DNA from 3 places in the Priestia sp. J2 genome. Region 1 is predicted to be linked to each of the others. Evidence: riboswitches for the same ligand, from Rfam matches in the RefSeq annotation. Region 1 holds a riboswitch; each other region holds the start of a gene.
The links. A riboswitch is a leader RNA that binds a small molecule or an ion and turns the genes downstream of it on or off. The one in region 1 is predicted to bind S-adenosylmethionine.
Positions count from the first base shown of each region.

Region 1 (3,281 bases):
GTATCAATTAAGTTTTTTGCAATCGCAAGGCCTTCGACTTCACCGCGAATCCGGTCATTTCCCGTTGCGTCCATACGTTCTAGAATATCTTCTGATAATTTAATTCCAGGTACTTCATGGTGAATAAATCGAGCATTTCTTGCGCTTGTTAACGGCATGATCCCGATGTATACCGGTGTTGTTAAATGTTTGGTTGCTTCATATACCTCTTCAATTTGCTTAGTTGAATAGAGAGGCTGAGTAATGAAATAGTGAGCCCCGCAGTCGATTTTCTTTTCCAAGCGCTGAACGGCTCGGTCTAAGTGACGCACGTTTGGGTTAAAGGCAGCTGCAATGGAAAAATTGGTTTTTTGACCAAGCGGTTTGCCGGAATAAGATAGTCCTTCATTAAACTGAGCGATTAAACTAATCAAGTCAAATGAAGATAAATCATAAACCGAAGTGGCGCCAGGGAAATCGCCAACTTTTGACGGATCACCGGTAATTGCAAGCACTTGATTCATTCCTAGCGTATGAAGTCCCATTAAATGAGATTGAAGTCCAATTAAATTTCGGTCGCGACAGGTAATATGAATAAGCGGTCGTGCTTTTGTTTCTTGTTGCATCAGTGTTGCCATTGCCAAGTTGCTGATGCGAGGTGAGGCAAGAGAATTATCAGCTAATGTAATAGCATCTACGCCGACTTTATCAAGTGCTTTTGCGCCTTCTAAAAATTTCGTCGGACCAAGCTGTTTAGGCGGATCCAGCTCGACGATAACCGAGCGGCGCTTCTTCACAATTTCGTGCATATGAGGTTTATCCTGCTGCTCACGCTCTTGAACCGTAACGGCTGGTCTCATTTTAACGACTTTGCTTGTAATCGGAGGCAGGTCTTTTAAGGCAGACGACATGGCGCGTACGTGAGCTGGTGTTGTACCGCAGCATCCTCCAATTAAGCGAACCCCTTGTTCGCGGAATAAACGCGCGCTTTCTACAAAGTAGTCTTCATTCGTTTCATATTCCAGCTTGCCTTCCACATACGCCGGAAGGCTGGCATTAGGGTAAGCAGATAAGAAAGCACGATCAGGAAGCGGTACTTCTTCAAGAGACTGAATCATATGATAAGGACCTAAACGGCAGTTTAGCCCGACAACATCTGCTCCCAAGTCTTCTAATTCTTTTAATGCATCTGCTAAAGGACGCCCATCTTGCAGTACGCCAATATCATGCAGGGAAACGTGGGTAATAATAGGCTTATCCGTTTCTTTTCTTGCTAGTGTAAGAACGGTCTTTAATTCTTCGAAATCATAGTATGTTTCAAATAAAAGGCCATCCACGCCTTCATTTAAAAGCCAAAACATTTGTTCACGAATGCTTCGCTTAACCTCTTCTAAGCTAATAGCATTTTTTTGGAAAGAACGAATTCCGCCGAGTGTACCAACCACGTAAGCCTGATCGTTTGCAGCTTGTTTCGCTAATTTTACACCAGCAACATTGATGTCTTTGACTGAATCTTCTAATCCATAACGGGCAAGTTTTTGATAATTAGCAGCGTACGTATTTGTTTGAATAACGTTTGCACCAGCTTCTACATAGGCTCTGTGAATACGAGAAACCTCTTCTGGTTTGGTGATGTTTAGTTCTTCAAAACAGCTGTCAATACCGTGTGAGTAAAGGAGGGTACCAGTGGCACCATCCCCAATTAAAATTTTAGACTTTAAATCTTCAAGTAACCCCATGTCAAAACCTCCTTAAATTGTTCCGCTTCTATTTCACGAGTGATTCGTTTTATGCAATATGCCGATAAAATAGAAAAAGTCTTCTTAAGAAGAAGACTTTTTTCGCCTTCTTATCTTCCAAGCAATAAATTGCTTGCTGGATTTAGCACCATGTCTCTAACGACTGGTTGCTGAGGTTTCAAAGGGCCAGTCCCTCCACCTCTCATGATAAGAATCAATTGTATATAATTGAAACATATTTTTTTAAATAGAAAGAATACTTATTTAATAATTTATCTGATTTTTAGAAATTATACAACAGTAAATTGTGAATTTCCAGCAAATATTGAGGAAAATTTAAAAGCTAAAGGGAAAATATCCGTATATTTTGTTTGAAAACTGCCGTTATGTTAAGGGATAAAGGGTTTTCATGAAAAAAACAAGAAGGAAATAAAAAAACGAAAAAGGAACAGCACCGGGTGAGGCGAGGATTTACATATAAAAGGCTCGTCTTTTTTTAACCGTTTCTACATATAGTGAACTATGAAGGGTAGAAGGGTGATGGGCATGAAAAGGTGGAAACTCACGCTGCAGGTTGCTGCTACGTATGTAGGCACCGTTGTAGGAGCCGGTTTTGCAACAGGCAAGGAAATTGTTCAATTTTTTACACAGTACGGGGAACTTGGAATGGTTGGAATTTTGGTCAGCGGCTTGTTTTTTATTTGGCTAGGTTCGAAAATGATGCTGCTTTCGCACGCAATTGGGGCTTCTTCTTATCAGCAGCTTAATACATATTTATTTGGTGATGTACTTGGAAAAGCGGTAAACGGTGTAATGATCGTCATTTTATTTGGAGTAACTTCAGTCATGCTAGCGAGTACGGGGGCAATAGGAAAAGAACAGTTCGGGCTGTGGCCTCCTGTTGGGATGATTTGTACAATTGTTTTAACTTATATATTTATCGCAAGAGGAATTAACGGTATTTTAATGGTTAATTCTCTTGTTGTGCCGATGATGCTTTCATTTGCTTTTATCATCTTTGTGCCAAATGTCAGCTATTTCTCACTGATTCAAACGAAGCCAGACTTAACGCTCGTCACACAGTGGAAGTGGGCGGTTAGTCCCTTTTTATATATTTCCCTAAATCTAGCTTTGGCTCAGGCCGTTTTAGTTCCATTAGGAAGCTCCGTGAAAGATAAGAGCGTGATCAAAAAAGGGGCCGTAATAGGAGGATGTGTACTTACGTTTATGCTTGTTTCTACTCATCTTGCCCTTTCCAATTTGCCTTATTCATTTCAACTTGATATTCCTATGAGTGCCGTTGTTAAAAATATCTCAGCGTGGGTGAATGTTTTATTTACGGTAGTTGTGTTAGGTGAGATTTTTACTACATTGATTGGAAATGTATTTGGAATCGCTAAACAGCTTCAATCATTTCTTCCCCTGAATGACAAACAAGCTTTTGCGTTTATTATCTTGGCATGCTTTATTATCGGGCAATTTGGATATGCTCAGCTTCTTGAGTTTTTGTATCCGATATTTGGCTATATTGGACTAGCTTTTGTATGGATGCTATGTATTAAA
Region 1 is NZ_CP086208.1:1,250,252-1,253,532, forward strand. Features, by position in the region: gene LJY09_RS06365 (bifunctional homocysteine S-methyltransferase/methylenetetrahydrofolate reductase) at 1-1,718, opposite strand, end outside; SAM riboswitch class I at 1,826-1,932, opposite strand; gene LJY09_RS06370 (YkvI family membrane protein) at 2,265-3,281, shown strand, end outside.

Region 2 (3,281 bases), 120 kb from region 1:
TTCTATGCAAGAGTCAACTACAGTAGATAGAACCGGAGGTCGCACGGATGGCCGTACTGGAGACCGTACCGGAAGACGTACCGGAAGACGTACAGGAGGTCGCACAGACGATCGCTCGGGAGGACGCCGTACGGGTTCACGCTCTTCAACACCAGGTGAAAAAGTTATTAAAACGAAAAATTATCGTTGGAAAGCATGACGAACTGGAACGTAAAAGGTGCTTATAAAGCACCTTTTCTATCATATAGGAAAAAGGAGGAGAATGAGAATGAGTATGAATCATTATATTGATAAAATTGTTGAAGTCGATATATCAGGGAAAACAACGTTTATAGGAAAACTTGTTGATCTCGGGTTAGATGTAATGGTTTTATATAATGGACATGATTATTTGTATATTCCTCTTTTACACATACATCGCTTGCGAGAGGTTTCAGAAGAAGATTATACACCTTTACGAACCATAGAAGAGAACTTAATAGAAGAAAGTCAGCGGATTTCTTATCGTAATATTTTACAGCAGGCAAAAGGAAAATTTATTGAAATTTATGTAACAGGAGGAAAATCATTGCATGGCTATATTACAAGCGTGCTGAATGATTATCTTGTGTTTTATTCTCCAGTATATAAAAATGTCTTTGTTTCTTTACATCATTTGAAATGGCTTACCCCTTATAGTAATGAGTTAACCCCTTATTCTTTAAGTGACAAAGAGCTCCCAGTAAGGCCTGCCTCTGCACCTTTTGTCAGAAACTTTGAAGAGCAGCTTAAAAAATATGAAAATCAACTGGTCGTATTAGATTTAGGGGATCAATCAGAAAAAATTGGCGTACTTAAAGAAGTTTCTAATAATATTGTTGAACTAATTACGGCAAATGGAGAAAGTATGTACTGGAAGTTAGCTCACGTAAAATCTGTGCACTTGCCTTAGAAAAAGAGACCTTGGTGTCGTCTCTTTTTTTATGTGCTTATCAGGACAAGTATATTGAATAAACAAATGAGATGATTTAAATTTTTTAGAAAATTATGTTGACAATAAAGAAAATCTTTATTAAAGTTAGTAACAACAAACGTTAACCACCAACAATTATATAGAACTCTTATCAAGAGTGGCGGAGGGACTGGCCCTGCGATGCCCGGCAACCATCAAATGAAACATTCATTTGAACGGTGCTAATTCCTGTGGAACATCAGTATTGTTCTAACAGATGAGAGAAATCGTGTATAAACGAACACTCTTCCATCTGTGAAGAGTGTTTTTTATTTTGAGTTAAGGAGAGAAATAGATGAAAATTGAAACTTTATTAGTTCGTTCAGGAGTAGGTCGTGACCCTTCAACAGGTTCTATTACAACACCCATTTACCAAGCATCAACATTTGCTCATCCTGCTTTAGGGCAAAGTACGGGATTTGACTATGCACGTACGGCAAACCCTACTCGTACAGCATTGGAAGAAGCAATTGCTGCTTTAGAAAAAGGCGAAGTAGGAGTAGCATTCGCTTCAGGAATGGCGGGTGTAATGGCAGTTTTAGCACTATTTAAAAACGGAGATCATTTAATTGTATCAGAGGATTTATACGGAGGAACGTACCGAGTACTAAATGAAATCTTTTCAGAGCAAGGAATTACTGTTTCGTACGTCAACACAGCCCATCTCGAGCAAGTAAAAGATGCGCTTCGTCCCAACACGAAAGCTCTATTTATTGAAACACCTACAAATCCAATGATGCACGTGACTGATTTGCCAGAAGCAATTGCGTTAGCTAAACAGCATGATTTGCTTACTATCGTTGACAATACATTCATGTCCCCTTACTATCAGCGTCCTTTAGAGCTCGGAGCAGATATTGTGATACATAGTGCAAGCAAATACATTGGGGGTCATAATGATGTAGTTGCTGGTCTTGTAGTCGCTCGATGTAGTAGCTTAGGAGAGAAAATTCGTTTTTATCAAAATGCAGCTGGGGCAATCTTAGGTCCACAGGATAGCTGGCTGTTATTGCGCGGTATTAAGACGCTAGCGCTTCGTATGGAAAAACATAACGAAAACGCACTGAAAATTGCAAATTGGCTTACTGCTCATGATCTCGTGGAAAAAGTGTATTACCCTGGTCTTGAAACACATCCGGGCTATGAAATCATGAAGAAACAAGCAACTGGATTTGGAGGCATGATTTCTTTTGCTGTCTCACACCCTAACATCGTGTCAGTACTTTTAGAAAATGTTAAAGTTATTACATTTGCAGAAAGCTTAGGAGGCGTGGAAAGTTTAATGACATTCCCAGCTCGTCAAACACACGCTGATATTCCGGAGGAAATTCGAAATCGTGTCGGAGTAACAAACTGTTTACTTCGATTATCAGTTGGAATTGAGCACGCAGATGATTTAATTAAAGATTTGAAGGAGGCATTTGATGCATACCAACAATAATAAACATAGATTTGGTACGAACTTAATTCATGCAAATACAGGAATTGACGGTCATTTTGGAGCGGTTAACGTACCTATTTATCAGGTATCTACATTTAATCAAGAAGATGAGACGAACAACGGCCGCTATGACTATTCTCGTTCAGGAAACCCAACGCGTGAGGCTTTAGAAAACACTATTGCTCAGCTAGAAAATGGATACGCTGGTTTTGCTTTTTCATCAGGTATGGCTGCTATTTCATCGGTGTTATCTATTTTTGAATCAGGAGATGAAATTTTAGTTTCACACGATACGTACGGCGGGACATATCGTGTATTAACACGACTATTTTCAAAGTTTGGTATCAAAACAACTTTTGTTGATACAACGAAGGTTGAGAAAGTAGAAGAAGCTATCACAAAAGATACGAAGGCTATTTATATCGAAAGCCCTTCAAATCCATTTTTACAGGTAACGGATATTAAAGCAGTAGCAAGTTTGGCGAAGGAGCACAATCTCCTTACAATTGTGGATAACACGTTTTTAACACCTTATCTACAGCAGCCGATTGACCTTGGTGTAAATATTGTCATTCATAGTGCTACAAAATATATCAGCGGCCACAGTGACGTCATTGGCGGTTTAGTTGTAGTAAGCGATGAAAAGCTAGCGGAAGAAGTAAAGTTTGTACAAAATGCTTTTGGTGCTATCTTGGGGCCACAGGATTGTTTTTTACTGCTTCGAGGCATTAAGACATTAAAAGTTCGTTTAGATCAGCAGTTAAAAACAGCGCTGCAGTTTGCAAAGTGGCTTGAAGAACAATCTCTAGTGAGCCGTGTATACTACCCAGGCTTAAAAAGTCATCCGGA
Region 2 is NZ_CP086208.1:1,365,429-1,368,709, forward strand. Features, by position in the region: gene LJY09_RS06960 (hypothetical protein) at 1-199, shown strand, start outside; gene LJY09_RS06965 (hypothetical protein) at 269-931, shown strand; SAM riboswitch class I at 1,098-1,215, shown strand; gene LJY09_RS06970 (trans-sulfuration enzyme family protein) at 1,287-2,432, shown strand; gene LJY09_RS06975 (trans-sulfuration enzyme family protein) at 2,416-3,281, shown strand, end outside.
Region 2: it holds a riboswitch for S-adenosylmethionine, as region 1 does, so the genes downstream of both, LJY09_RS06970 (trans-sulfuration enzyme family protein) here and LJY09_RS06365 (bifunctional homocysteine S-methyltransferase/methylenetetrahydrofolate reductase) in region 1, are expected to answer to the same signal.

Region 3 (3,281 bases), 930 kb from region 1:
TTATGATTATCTGACGGGCTATCAAAATTTAAAACACTTTGCGAATATGCATGAAGGGGTCACATCAGAACGCTTGGATGAAGTGATTGCTTTAGTAAAGCTTGAAAACAGCATTCATGCAAAAGTGAAGACGTATTCCCTTGGGATGAGACAGCGTTTAGGAGTAGCTCAAGCCATTTTACATAAGCCTGCATTGCTTTTACTAGACGAACCAACAAATGGTCTAGACCCAGCGGGAATGAGAGAATTTCGTACATATTTACAAACGCTTTGCAGGGAAGAAGGAATTTCAATCTTAATCGCGAGCCACTTATTAAAAGAGGTAGAAGCATTATGTGACCGCGTTGGCATTATTCAAGACGGTGAGTTAAAAGCCATTCAAGATCTATCTCCAAATCGTCAAGACCAAGGAATGTACGTAGAATTTGAGGTGTCTGACGCGCAAAAAGCAGCGGATCTTTTATCACAAGAATTTGAAGTAACGATGAGATCACATATTATCGACGTGGCGATTGTAAAAGAACAAATTCCAGCTGTAAATAGAAAATTAGTGGACAGCGATATTTTAGTCTACCGAATCACTCCTGTGTATGAGACGCTTGAAGATTCGTTTATGTCCGTTACGGAGGGAGAGCACCATGCTTAAGTTAATTCAAAATGAACATATGAAATGGTTTTACAAAAGAAGTACAAAAGTCACGTTTATTACAATCGGCATCTTAACTCTTTGTATGGCTCTTTTAATGAAGAAAGTAGCAAACAGCGCAGGAACGGAAGACAACATATTGAATTTCCTGTCATTTAGTGCAGGCATGCTGATCCTCGTTCAATTTTTCGCGCTTGCTGTTGGAGGATCAATGGTTGCAAAAGAGTTTGAAGCGGGTACCATTAAGCTTCTTTTAATTCGCCCTGCTAGACGTTCAACGATTTTAACGTCCAAGTACATAACGCTCGTTTTAATTAGCTTGTATTACTTGCTGAGCTATTTGCTTTTTTCGTTTGTATGGGGAGCATTGTTCTTTGGATTTGCCAGTCTAGAAGGAGATGCGCAGCTGCTTAAAAACATTACGCTTACGTATGACAGCGCGTATATGGAAACGTTTATGATGATGACGTTCGCATTCATGCTGTCGTCTTTATTTAGAAACAGCGCGCTTGCTTCAAGTCTAGCTATTGTCGTAAGTATTGGGGCGAAAGCAGTAACTGGGATAGTATCACAGTTTGGTCTATGGTGGGGGAAATTTTTACTGTTCGCCAACACAAACTTTGTGCAGTATATGGACGGAATGAAGACGATGTTTGACGGAATGACAATTCCATTTTCAATCTTCATCTTAGTTGCACACTTTGTCTTCTTTATGGGGGTAGCATGGGTGGCGTTTTTAAAACGTGACGTAGCTAATTGATGTGAGAATTTTCACACTATATATTTTTCTAAAATAGCATTTGACAATTAAATAAAAAGAGATTACAGTAGTGAAAGACTATTTTTAAAACAACTACAAACTTCTTATCAAGAGAGACGGAGGGACTGGCCCTACGATGTCTCGGCAACTGGCTGTACGCAGTGCGGTGCCAAATCCAGCAGACGATGTTTCGTTTGGAAGATGAGAAGGGTAATCTTATGATACAAATAAGAGACCTCTTCTTATCAATAAGAAGAGGTCTTTTTTTATTACGTAAACAAGAGGTGTTAAGAATGGAACAACAAAAAGGAAACGGCTGGGCGCTGTTACCGCTGGGCGTCTTTTTAGTCCTGTTTGTCGGATCAGGAATTATAACGGGAGATTTTTATAAGCTGCCTGTATTAGTAGCTATTATCATTGCAGCCATTGTGGCGCTGGCTATGAACCGCAAAGATTCACTTAATGTAAAAGTGGAACGCTTTGCTAAAGGAGCAGGGCATCCTGATATCATTATTATGGTACTTATTTTTATTTTAGCAGGTGCTTTTTCAGAAGTCGCTAAAGGCATGGGAGCTGTTGATTCAACGGTAAACTTAGCTCTGTCTGCGCTTCCGCAAAGCTTAGTGGTAGTCGGAATCTTTGTTATTGGCGCATTCATTTCAATTTCGATGGGAACGTCAATGGGAACGATCGCTGCGTTAGGGCCTATCGCTGTAGGAATCAGTGAGCAGGCGCATGTATCCATTACATTGGCAATTGCTGCTGTTGTTGGTGGTGCAATGTTTGGAGATAATTTATCCGTAATCTCTGATACGACCATTGCGGCAGTTCGTACTCAAAAAACAAATATGTCAGATAAATTAAAAGTAAACTTTTTTATTGTCCTTCCTGCAGCGATTGTTACAGTGATTTTATTACTTGTAATGACGCTAGGCAATACGTCATCAGTAGAAATTAAAGATTTTAGCTGGTTTAAAATCTTGCCTTATGTCGGCGTACTCGTTGCTGCCATATTTGGTGCAAACGTATTAAGCATTTTAACCGGAGGAATTGTATTAGCCGGCGTGATTGGATTAGCTGACGGAAGCTACACGCTTTCTTCTCTTGCTAAAACTGTGACAGAAGGTATTGGCGGAATGTCGGAATTAATTATTTTATCTCTGTTAATTGGCGGAATGGTTGAACTCATTCGCTATAACGGCGGTATTCAGTTCTTATTGAACCTATTAACACGACGTATTCAAACAAAAAAAGGCGGAGAATTCAGCATCGCTGGATTAGTAAGTTTAACCAATTTAGCCACGGCTAATAACACGATTTCAATTATTACAGCAGGTCCGTTAGCGAAAGAAATCTCTGATAAGTATTCAATTGATAATCGTAAATCAGCCAGTCTGCTCGACTTGTTTTCATGCAGCGTTCAAGGGCTTATCCCTTACGGTGCACAAATGCTTCTAGCAGCAGGATTTGCTAAAGTTTCACCAATTGAGATTATTCCATTTACATTCTATCCAATGTTAACAGCGGTTTGCGGTATCATTGCGATTGTAATTGGCTTTCCTCGTTTAAATAAAAAATCAAAATCATCTAAAGAAGCTGCGTAATATCAAACCCTTAAAAAGAACATTCTTTTTAAGGGTTTTTTACTGTTTGAAAAAATCAGTCGGCTTTTTTTCATCTAGCTCCTTCCAAAGTGTCTCATTTTGTTTAAGTGCATAAGCCGCTCCTCCGATTTCAATTCCGCATAATAAAATGAATAATAAAATACCCATGATATGACCTCCTTATATAAGTGAATAAAAACATGATTGTAACGGGTTTAGCTTATTGCTGTTTCACTTTATAATGAGAATAAAGTATGAAACGCGTTTCAGC
Region 3 is NZ_CP086208.1:2,177,088-2,180,368, forward strand. Features, by position in the region: gene LJY09_RS10945 (ABC transporter ATP-binding protein) at 1-646, shown strand, start outside; gene LJY09_RS10950 (ABC transporter permease) at 639-1,406, shown strand; SAM riboswitch class I at 1,508-1,614, shown strand; gene LJY09_RS10955 (Na+/H+ antiporter NhaC family protein) at 1,700-3,010, shown strand; gene LJY09_RS27635 (hypothetical protein) at 3,050-3,178, opposite strand.
Region 3: it holds a riboswitch for S-adenosylmethionine, as region 1 does, so the genes downstream of both, LJY09_RS10955 (Na+/H+ antiporter NhaC family protein) here and LJY09_RS06365 (bifunctional homocysteine S-methyltransferase/methylenetetrahydrofolate reductase) in region 1, are expected to answer to the same signal.